DNA from 2 places in the Mesorhizobium sp. M0019 genome. Region 1 is predicted to be linked to the other one. Evidence: predicted binding sites of a transcription regulator. Region 1 holds the regulator's gene; the other holds the start of a gene.

Region 1 (5,611 bases):
TCGTTGAAACGCGGTCGTCCGCAGGTCGGCCTCGCCCTCAACCCGGAAGCGGCGGCGGTGCTGACCGTGGTGTTGTCGCTGAATTTCCTGTCGGCCGCCATTATCGACTATACGGGACAGGTGGTCGCCGAGGAACAGCGCCGACTGGACACGCTGACCATGCCGCGCGACGAGCTGATCCGTGAATGCATGGCCATCGTCCGGCGCCGGCTGCAGGATCCAGACCTTGACGTCCGCAGTGTCGCCCGCATCGCCCTGGCGATTCAGGGCATTACCGACTCCCCTGCACGCGCCATGCTGTGGTCGCCGATCACGCCGCAGACCGACATCGCCTTTGCCGACATGCTGGAGGACGAATTCGGCATCCCGGCAACGGTGGAGAACGACTGCAACATGATGGCGGTGGCTTTGCGCTGGCGCAATCCGGATCGCTATCGCGACGACTTCATCGCCATCCTGCTTTCGCATGGCATCGGCATGGGGCTGGTGCTGAAGGGCGAACTGTTCACCGGGACGCATTCCTCGGGTGGCGAATTTGGCCACATGATCCATCGTCCGGGCGGCGCGCTCTGCCGTTGCGGGCGGCGCGGCTGCATCGAGGCCTATGCCGGCAACTACGCCATCTGGCGCAACGCCAGGCAGATGAGCGAAGAAAGCGAACCGATCGCCGACGTCAGCGACGCCGACATGCGAGCACTGGCGGCCCGGGCGCGCGAGAAAGATGGGCCGGAACGCGAGGCCTACCGCAAGGCCGGCGAAGCGCTGGGTTTCGGTCTCGGCTCGCTGTTCGCGCTGATCGATCCGGCACCGGTCGCGATGGTCGGCGCCAGTGCCGCCGCCTTCGATCTGATCGAGCCGGCCTTGCGGAAGGCAATCGCCCAGACCGCCGGCGGCCAGCATTCGGGCTCGATCTCCTTCGATACAGAGCCGAACGAATTGCCGCTGATCCGCGAAGGCTGCGCGATGCGGGCGCTAAGCTTCGTCGACCAGGAGATTTTCGCGCCGGGCGCGCAAATGAGGCCCAGCGTCAGAAAGAACGTAGCCTGACCAGGCGGGTCAATCTTCCCTGATCGCATAGCCGGCACCGCGGATGGTGCGGATGACATCCGGCATCCGGCCGTTGTTGACGGCTTTGCGCAGCCGCCCGACATGCACGTCGACGGTGCGTTCGTCGATGTAGATTGTCTCGCCCCAGACATTATCGAGTAACTGGCTGCGCGAGAAGACACGGCCCGGATGCCGCATCATGAACTCGAGCAGCCGGAATTCGGTCGGCCCGAGCCTGATTTCGCTCTTCTTGCGATAGACCCTGTGCGATTCGCGATCGAGCACGATGTCGCCGACCTTCAGCACGCTGGACAGCACTTCCGGCTTGGCGCGCCGCAGCAGCGCCTTGACCCTGGCCATGAATTCCGGTGTCGAAAACGGTTTGACCAGATAGTCGTCGGCGCCGGTCGAAAGCCCGCGCACCCGGTCGCTCTCCTCGCCGCGCGCGGTCAGCATGATGATCGGCAGCCGCTCGGTTTCGGGGCGCACCCGCAACCGACGACAGAGCTCGATGCCGGAAACCGCTGGTATCATCCAGTCGAGCACCAAAAGGTCGGGCACATTCTCCTGCAAACGGATCTCGGCTTCGTCGCCGCGTGTCACCACCTCGACCTGGTAGCCTTCGGATTCGAGATTGTAGCGGAGCAGCACACCCAATGGCTCCTCGTCCTCCACCACCATTATGCGTGGTGCGATCATCGGCTGGGCACCCCCATCATGTCACCGGTGCGGACATTGTCGTTTCGTCCTGCTTCGGACGATTGACCGGCAATTGCTCGCCGGTCAGCACATAATACGCATTTTCGGCGATGTTGGTGACATGGTCGCCGATCCGCTCCAGATTCTTGGCGCAGAACAGCAGGTGCGTGCAAGCGGTGATGTTGCGCGGATCTTCCATCATGTAGGTCAACAGCTCGCGGAACACGGACGTGTATTTGACGTCGATGCGCTCGTCGGCGGCACGCAGCTTGGCCAACGCGGCCGCATCGCCTGCAGCATATTCCTCGATGACACCCTGCACCTGGATGAGAACCAGCTGCGCCATCGCGTCGATGGAATGCGACAGGTCCCGCGGCGTAGCGCTGAGGCCGACCGCACTCACGCGCTTGGCGATATTCTTGGCAAGGTCGCCGATGCGTTCGAGGTCGCCCGCCATGCGGATCGCTCCGACCACATGGCGAAGATCGTGGGCCATCGGCTGGCGTTTGGCGATCAGGGTGATGGCGCGGTCGTCCAGTTCGCGTTGACGCGCATCCATGATGGCGTCGTCGGAAACGACGCGTTGCGCCAGCACGTTGTCGGAATTCAACAGGGCCTTGGTCGCCCCGCCGACCATCGAACCGGCGAGGTCGGCCATGTCGCGGATCAGCTTGCTGATCTGCTCGAGATCCTCGTCGAAAGAAGCGACTGTGTGTTCGCCCATGGTCCTGTCCTCATATGCATGATCGGAACGGCTCAGCCGAAGCGGCCAGTGATGTAGTCCTGCGTGCGCTTCTCGCGGGGCGACGTGAAGATCTTCTCGGTCCGGTCGAACTCGACCAGTTCACCCAGATACATGAAGGCGGTCTGGCGCGACACGCGCGCCGCCTGCTGCATGTTGTGGGTGACGATGACGATCGTATAGTCGGCTTGCAATTCGTCGATCAGTTCCTCGATCTTGGCAGTCGACAGCGGGTCGAGGGCCGAAGCCGGTTCGTCGAGCAGAATGACTTCCGGCTTCACGGCCACGGTGCGGGCGATACAGAGCCGCTGCTGCTGGCCGCCGGACAGGCTCAAGCCGCTGGCGTTGAGCTTGTCCTTGACCTCGCTCCACAGCGCGGCGCGCTTCAACGCCTGTTCGACGCGGCCGTCCATCTCGGACTTGCCGAGGTTCTCGTAGAGCCTGACGCCGAAGGCGATGTTCTCGTAGATCGACATCGGGAACGGCGTCGGCTTCTGGAACACCATGCCGATCTTGGTCCTGAGGAGGTTGAGATCCTGCGACCGGTCGAGAATGTTCTTGCCGTCGAGCAGCACCTGGCCCTCGGCCGTCTGTTTTGGGTAGAGCTCATAGATGCGGTTGAACACACGCAGCAGCGTCGATTTCCCGCACCCCGAAGGGCCGATGAAGGCCGTGACACTGCGCTCAGGCAGTGACAGGCTGATGTCCTTCAGCGCCTTGCTCTGGCCGTAGTAGAAGTTGAGATTCTTGACCTCGATCTTCGTCTTCTCGACGACCGTTTCGGCCATCGTCATGTCTGGGGACAACATCTGTGTCATCTGTCCTCTCTGCGTCCGGTAAGGCTGCGGGCGAGGATGCTCAAGCCCAGAACCGTCAGGGTGATTATGAGTGCGCCGGTCCACGCCAGTTGCTGCCATTCCTCGTAAGGGCTGAGAGCGAACTGGAAGATGGTCACCGGCAGGCTGGCCATCGGCGCGTTGATATTGCTGCTCCAGAACTGGTTGTTGAGCGCGGTGAAGAGCAGCGGCGCCGTCTCGCCGGAAATGCGTGCTATCGCCAGCAATATGCCGGTGACGATGCCGGACAATGCGGCGCGGTAGGCGACCGAACGGATCACCACCCAGCGTGGCGCGCCGATCGCGGCACCGGCTTCACGCAACGCGTTCGGCACCAGGTTGAGCATGTCTTCAGTGGTGCGCACGACCACCGGAATGACCAGGATGGCAAGCGCAACGGCGCCGGCAATGGCCGAGAAATGTCCCATTGGCCGCACCATCAGCTCATAGACAAACAAGCCGATGATGATCGACGGCGCCGACAACAGGATGTCGTTGATGAAGCGGACGACGGTGGTGATGCGCGAAAAGCGTCCATACTCGGCCATGTAGGTTCCCGCCAGCACGCCGATCGGCGTGCCGACGACAACGGCGATGATCGTCATCAGCAGGCTGCCCGCGATGGCATTGAGCAGGCCGCCGGCCTCGCCCGGTGGTGGCGTCATCTCGGTGAAGACCGCGAGCGAAAGCCCGGCTGTGCCCTTATAGACCAGTGCGCCGAGAATGAGCGCCAGCCAGGCAAGCCCGATGCCGGCGGCGACGACGCAAAGCGCCATCATCACCGAATTCCTGGCTTTGCGGCGGCTGTGGAGCGATGAGGATGTCGACATCGGTCAGGCTCCCGTACGGGCGTCGATCCGCATCAACATATAGCGGGCGGCGGCAAGGATCAGGAAGGTGATAACGAAGAGGATCAGGCCGAGCGAAACCAGCGAGGAGGTGTAGAGGTCGCCGTCGGCCTCGGTGAATTCATTGGCGATGGTCGCCGAGATCGTCGTGCCCGGCGCGAACAGGGAGGCACTGATGCGGTGGGCGTTGCCGATGACGAAGGTCACCGCCATGGTCTCGCCGAGCGCCCGGCCCAGGCCAAGCATGACGCCGCCCATGATGCCGATGCGGGTATAGGGAATGACCACGCGCCGGGTCACTTCCCAGGTCGTGCAACCGATGCCATAGGCCGATTCCTTCAGCACCGCCGGCACCGTATCGAAGACGTCTTTGGTGATCGAGGTGATGAAGGGCAGCACCATGATGGCAAGGATCAGCGCCGAGGTCAGAAGGCCGATGCCGTAAGGAGGGCCGGCGAAAAGGCTGGATAGTCCCGGCACGCCGTGGAAGACGTTGATGATGAAGGGCTGTATCGCCGTCTGCAGGAACGGCGCGAACACGAACAGGCCCCAGATGCCGTAGATGATCGAAGGAATGCCGGCCAACAGCTCGACCGCTATGCCGATCGGGCGCCTGAGCGGGCGCGGGCAGAGCTCGGTGAGAAAGACTGCAATGCCGATGCCGATCGGAACCGCGATCAGGATGGCGATGGCCGCCGTGACCAGGGTGCCGTAGATCGGCGCCAGTGCGCCAAATTTTTCCGTGACCGGATTCCAGCTTTCAGTCGTCAGGAAGGAGAAACCGAAGGACGACAGCGCCTGCCACGAGCCGGCAAACAGCGAGATCGCGACACCGCCGAGGATGACCAGCACAAGAATTGCGGAAGCGCGGGTGAGTCCGCGGAATATGGCATCGGTGAGCGCGAAGCGCCGCACCGTAGCTTCCCTGGCCCGGGCTGCTGCAGATGATGGCATGGCATCGGAAGCGATGGTCATTGGGTCCTCGCGATTAAAGGCAACAGGGAGGGCGCCGTCGACGCCCTCCCTGGAGGAGATTACATAGCCGAGTAGAGCGGCTTGCCGTCGTCGCCGACAACTTCCTTGGCCCACATGGCCTTGACGCTCTCGACCACCTTGTCGGGCATCGGAACGTAGTCCAGCTCGCCGGCCATCTCGTCGCCCTTGTCGTATGCCCAGGCGAAGAATTTGAGCGCTTCGCCGGTGGTCGCGGCATCATCCGGCTTCTTGTAGAGCAGGATCCACGTTGCCGCCGTCATCGGCCAGGACTCGGCGCCCGGCTCGTTGGCGAGGATGACGCCATAGCCCGGCTGCGAGCTCCAGTCGGCATTGGCCGCTGCCGCCGAGAACGCCGCCGCGGCGGGCTCGACCTTCTTGCCGTCCTTGTTGATCATATCGGTGTGGGTGAGCTTGTTCTGCTTGGCGTAGGCATATTCGACATA
Region 2 (5,611 bases), on a different contig from region 1:
GCCTCGATCTTGCTTTTCATGCATTGTTATATATCATGTTATCGATGTTCATGGGATGAATCGACCTATGGAAGACGTCATACGATCGCTTGGCTTCCTGTGCCTGGGCAGCAGGCTGAAGCGTATAGGCGAGCAACTGCAAGCGGAGGCGCAGCGCCTGCTCGACAGGCTGGATGTCCCGGTTCAGGCGAGCCAATACCCGCTGCTGGCCGCGCTCGACAGGCTGGGTCCGCTGTCGGTCGGGGAACTGGCGCAATCCCTTGGCATCGCGCAGCCGGGTGTGACGCGAAGCGTCTCGCTTCTGGCCGGATTGGGACTGCTCGAGGTCAGTCCGTCGACCGATGACCAGCGGCGCAGGATCGTCTCGCTTACTCGGGACGGCCGGCGGCTGGTCGATGTCGCAAAGCGCGACGTCTGGCCTTGCATCGAGAACGTGGTCGCGGATTTGTGCGCAGGTTTTTCGGGGCCGCTTCTTGAGCAGCTGGCTGCCATCGAGGACGGCCTCGCCGCTGCCCCTCCCGACCGTCGTGTAAATAAGCCTGAGGGTGCCGCGCAATGAGACATCTGCTCGACCGCCCTATCTGGAGCGCGCTTCAGACGCGACATCGGGCCTTCGCGGAGGGTGACAACCTCGCCATGCGATATCGGCCGTCGATCGTCCCTTTCGCCGCCACTGGCGCGGACGACCCGGAAAGCCTGCGGGCGCTCGAAAAGCTTGTCTCCCCGGGCGAGAGTGTGATCCTGCTTCAAGCGGACGCGATTGCTCTGCCCACCGGGCTTTCCGCGACTTCGACCGCAGCCGGGGTTCAGATGATCGCCGAGCAGCCATTGCAGATCGTCTCCGACCCGCGCGTGCATCGTCTGACCCGAGACGATGCTGCTGAGATGCTCGCCCTGGCATTGCTCACCAAGCCTGGCCCATTCACGCTCGAAGCCTTGAGCCTGGGCGATTTTTGGGGTGTGAAAATCGAGGGCAGGCTTGCGGCAATGGCCGGCGAGCGCATGAAGCAACCTGGCTATACCGAACTCAGCGGGGTGTGCTCACATCCGGAATTTCGCGGCGGTGGCCTGGGCAAGCTGCTGTCCCTATTCGTGGCAAACCGGATAGTGGCGCGCGGCGAAGTTCCCTATCTCCACGCCTATGCCAGCAACGCCGCGGCCATAGCGTTATACGAGTCCATCGGCTTCAGGTTGCGAAGCACAATGAATGTCGCCGTGGCTCAGCGCAGCGAATGATTAGTCGGCGCCTGATGCGCAGCATGGATGCATCCCGTATCGGAAGGAAGGATTTCGTATGGCCGAAATCCTTCCTTGAGACTGCAAGACCTTGCTGCGTGTCAGACCGCGATCTTGCCGCCGCCTTGCCTGGTGATGGCAACGACCGCCGGGCGCACCGGCATGTCCGGCTTGAAGTCGGGCCAGCGCGTCGACAAATCCTCATAGTAGGACGGACGGCCGAAAGCCTCCCAGTCCTCGCCGCCGTCGCCCGGATGCTGGACGGCAACGAAGGCGGTCTGGTCGTCCGGCGCAAACAGGGGACCGCACATTTCGGCGCCGATCGGCACGCGGAAGAACAGCTTTGATGTCGCCCGTGCCGTCCCCTCCGTATCGACAGCCCACAGACCATCGGTGCGGCCGGTGGCTTTCGGGCCTTGGCCGTCGGTGGCGACCCAGAGGCGGCCGGCCGAATCGACCGCGCAATTATCCGGCATGCCGAACCAGCCATTGGCGGTGGTTGCGGTCGAGAAGGTGGCGCCGACGTCGGCCACAGCGGGATCGCCGCATTTCAGCAGGATTTCCCACCTGCCCTTTGTCGCGGTGAAATCACCGCCGTCCTCGACGATCTCGATGATGTGGCCAAAGGCATTTTCGGCACGCGGGTTGGCGGCGTCGACCTGGTCGGCCTTGCGCTTCGAATTGTTGGTCAGCATGACATAGACCCTGCCGTTGGTGGCATTGGGCTGGATGTCTTCCGGACGGTCCATCTTGGTGGCGCCGAGCAGGTCGGCGGCGCGGCGCGTCTCGATCAGCACGTCGGCCTGGCTGGCAAAGCCGTTCTCCGCCGTCAGCGGCCCTTGGCCGAAGACGATCGGCAGCCACTCGACCGAACCGTCGTCGGCAAACTTGGCGACATGCAAGGTGCCGTCGTCGAGCAAATCCATGTTGGCGGCGCGGTCGTCCGGATCGAACTTGCCTGTGGTGACGAACTTATAGACATAGTCGAAGCGCTCGTCGTCGCCGAGATAGAAGACGACACGGCCATCCTTGGCGACGATTGATTCGGCGCCCTCATGCTTGAAGCGCCCCATCGCGGTGCGCTTCCTCGGCGCCGAAGTCGGATCCTGGACGTCGACCTCGACGATCCAGCCGAAGCGGTTCGGCTCGTTCGGCTCCTTGCCGATGTCGAAACGGTCGTAATGCGCTGCCCATTCATAGGCACCTTCGGGAATGCCGAGGCGCTTGTAATTGGCGGCTTCCTTATGCCCCTGCGGCAGCTCGCCCGAGAAATAGCCGTGGATGTTCTCCTCGGCCATGACATAGGTGCCCCATGGCGTGACGCCGCCGGCGCAATTGTTGATGGTGCCGATGATCTTCGTGCCGGTCGGATCGGCGCTGGTCTTGACGCGGTCGTGGCCGGCGACCGGGCCGGAGAGCGCGATCTCGGTGTTGGAGGTGATGCGGCGGTTGAGCTTGCCGTCGCGAACGACCTGCCATTTGCCTGATACCTTGCGTATCTCGACGATAGTGCCGCCATGCGCCGTCATCTCGACGTCGACTTGTTCCTTGCTGAGGGGCGCCTGCTTGGCCTTGCCGTCGACGATGGTGACGAGGCCCGGAAACATCAGGTGCGGATTGGTGTATTCGTGGTTGACCACCAGGAAGCCGTGCTCGGCCGAGCCGTCGATCGGGATATAGCCGACATAGTCGTTGTTGTAGCCGAATTGTCTGGCCTGGGCTTCCGCCGACTGTTTTGTCGGATCGAATTCCGGCGAATCGGCGAACAGCGGATCGCCCCAGCGCAGCAGTACATCGGCGTCATAGCCGGATGCAACGTGATGCTTGTCGTCGATGCCGGCCTCGAGCTCGTCAAAAGCGAAGGCGGAGCCTTCGGCGGCGCGGGCGTTGTCGGCGGTGATCAGCGCCAGCGGGCTGACGGTAGCGGCTATGGCCGAGACGGCAAGCGAGCTCTTGAGGAAGCCGCGGCGCGAGAACCGCGCGGCGATGATCTCACCCATGGTGCGGTTGTCGGTGGGATTGGCTCCTGGCCCGTCGTTTTCCTCGAGCAGGCTGGTTCGGAAATGGGCGTCAGGGGTGCGATGTTCGGTCATAGGGCCTGCCTCTGGCTGGATGGATTGCTGGAGCGTGTTGCCTGGCCAGTCCGGTATCGCCGGCAGGTCACAGTTTGATGACATGCCGGCTAATTGCCACCTGCGATTTCGTATCCAACATCGGCCCCGCTTGACCGCGACCGGCGCTTCGGAAACAAGAGCTGCGGCAGGCGCGTAGGGACCGCATCGGGAGGAACAAAAGTGAGTTTCTGGGGACTTGGGCAGCTCTGCGTTTCGACGGTGATCTTCCTGCTGGCGGCGATGGCCGCAAAACAGTGGGGGCTGGCGCCGAGCCTCGGCAAGATTGTGCTGACGTTGGCGCTCTATTCGCTGGGCAATCTGATCATGCTGAGGCTGATCCGTGAATTCGGCATGTCGGTGTCGTTCAGCCTGTCGGCGGTGATCCAGCTGGTGTCGGTGAATGTGGTGGCGCTGGTCTTCTTCGGCGAGCGCGTCAATGCCTTACAGGCAACCGGCATCGTGCTTGCCATCGCAGCTGTGGCGCTGATCACGCTCGGGCCCTATCTGCAAAGGCTGTAACTGCGATCGGGCCGATGAAGAAGATTGCAAGCAGACTGCGCAACTGGCTGGAGTTCCCGGTTCTGCTGGCCGGGCTGGTCATTGCCGGCGGGCTGTGGGGGTTCGAGGAGCTGATGGAGCTGGCGCGGGCCACCACGCCGCATGCCTTCGACACCGAAATCCTGCTTGCCTTCCGCAAGGCCGGGCAGCCCGACAATCCGATCGGACCGGCGTGGCTGGAAGGGGCGATGCGCGACATCACCAGCCTCGGCAGCGCCAGCGTACTGGTGGTGATCACGGCAGCAATGATCGTCTACCTGCTCCTTATCCGCAGGCCAGGCGCGGCGCTTCTCATGTTCGTCGCGGTAGCGGGCGGCCAGCTCCTGTCAAGCGTGCTGAAATTCGACATCGACCGGCCGCGCCCTGATCTGGTCTCGCATCTCGCCGATGTGGCATCGCTTTCGTTTCCGAGCGGCCACGCCATGCTGTCGGCGGTGACATATTTGACGCTGGGCAGCATGGCGGCGCGGTTTTTGCCCGGGCGGACAACGAAGATCTATGTACTCGGGCTGGCGGTGCTGACGACGGTGGTGGTCGGCATCAGCCGCATCTATCTCGGCGTCCACTGGCCGTCCGACGTATTGGCCGGCTGGTGCGCCGGCTTTGCCTGGGCGATGCTGTGCTGGCTTGCGGCACGGTTCCTGCAGCGATGGCTTGGGCGGGCCGACGGCACCTGACTCAAATCAGCCTGTTGATCAGGCCATGACCGCAGCCTGCCAGCAGGAAAACCATCGACAGCAAGGCTGTCGAGGTCGCCAACGCTTTGAATATCTTCACCCGCTCATCCTTTTGAAGTCGTGCCTGTGAAATCGGGATCGCAGTGGATGTCCCGCCAAACGATGCCGAGGTTTGTAGCATGACAGCGCATCGGCTGGCAAAGAGTGCTGCATGTTTGGAGGCAGACCATCAATCCTTGGTGCAGGAAGACGTCGCCGACCGCGCCAGCGCAGGAACTTCATCCTCGACTGTTCGGCGGTGCCGTTCTTCGATCAACGGCGGCCAATGTCATCGAGGGTGCGGCCCACAAGGCGAGCCGCGCCGGCGTTCGCTTCATTATATCAGGCGCTTCGCCGCAGATACGCCGCATGCTGATCAACCACGGCGTCAAGCGGCCGCTGGTGACTTATGCCGCCTCGATCACGGATCGCGGGCGCAGCTGAAGAAAGCCGCGCCCGCCGCCTGAGCCGATGGCTGGCTTAGTCGAGGCCCAATGCCGCGATCTCGCCGTCGTTCATCAGCGGCACGAAGATTGTCGACTTGCCGTCGGTGCCGATGTCGGCGCTGCCCGGCTTGAACGTCGCAACCGCTTGCGGCGTGCCGCCGGCTTTGTAGCGGTAGAGCGTGCCGGTCATATACGCGGTGGCGTAGATGCTGCCGCCGATGGCAACGACGCCATCGAGGTTGGCAAACTTTTCCGCGCCGGGCAGTGGCGAAACGGCCTTGGTAGCAAGATCGACCGAGAGCAGGCCGCCGGGCTCCGCGGTGCTGAAGTCGGGCTTGATGCCCTTGCCCCAGGAAGCGACGATCAGCCGGCCGCCATCGGCGAAGATGCCATTCGGCGAAGCAAGCGCCGCATCCCTGACGAACAGTTCGGGCCGGTCGCCGTCGATGCGATAGATCGTATCGGCAAGCATATCCGTGACGTAGATCTTGCCGGACGCGTCGGCGGTCACGTCGTTGAGGAAGACCGCGTTCGGCACGTC

The links. Region 1 encodes PhoB, which activates phosphate uptake and scavenging genes when phosphate is short. Its sites were predicted from a motif close to TGTCATNNANCTGTCAT; they were not measured.
Region 2: a site for PhoB is predicted at 3,396-3,412, ahead of NKK47_RS04790 (PhoX family protein). Genes of this name have one in related genera too.

Annotation. Positions count from the first base shown of each region.
Region 1 is NZ_JAMYVK010000001.1:329,009-334,619, reverse strand. It holds gene NKK47_RS01665 (ROK family protein) at 1-1,047, shown strand, start outside; gene phoB (phosphate regulon transcriptional regulator PhoB) at 1,057-1,746, opposite strand; gene phoU (phosphate signaling complex protein PhoU) at 1,763-2,470, opposite strand; gene pstB (phosphate ABC transporter ATP-binding protein PstB) at 2,503-3,306, opposite strand; gene pstA (phosphate ABC transporter permease PstA) at 3,303-4,154, opposite strand; gene pstC (phosphate ABC transporter permease subunit PstC) at 4,158-5,147, opposite strand; gene pstS (phosphate ABC transporter substrate-binding protein PstS) at 5,207-5,611, opposite strand, start outside.
Region 2 is NZ_JAMYVK010000004.1:71,766-77,376, forward strand. It holds gene NKK47_RS04780 (MarR family winged helix-turn-helix transcriptional regulator) at 68-559, shown strand; gene NKK47_RS04785 (GNAT family N-acetyltransferase) at 556-1,236, shown strand; gene NKK47_RS04790 (PhoX family protein) at 1,338-3,329, opposite strand; gene NKK47_RS04795 (hypothetical protein) at 3,531-3,869, shown strand; gene NKK47_RS04800 (phosphatase PAP2 family protein) at 3,884-4,585, shown strand; partial or broken gene NKK47_RS04805 (sodium-independent anion transporter) at 4,845-5,068, shown strand; gene NKK47_RS04810 (SMP-30/gluconolactonase/LRE family protein) at 5,105-5,611, opposite strand, start outside.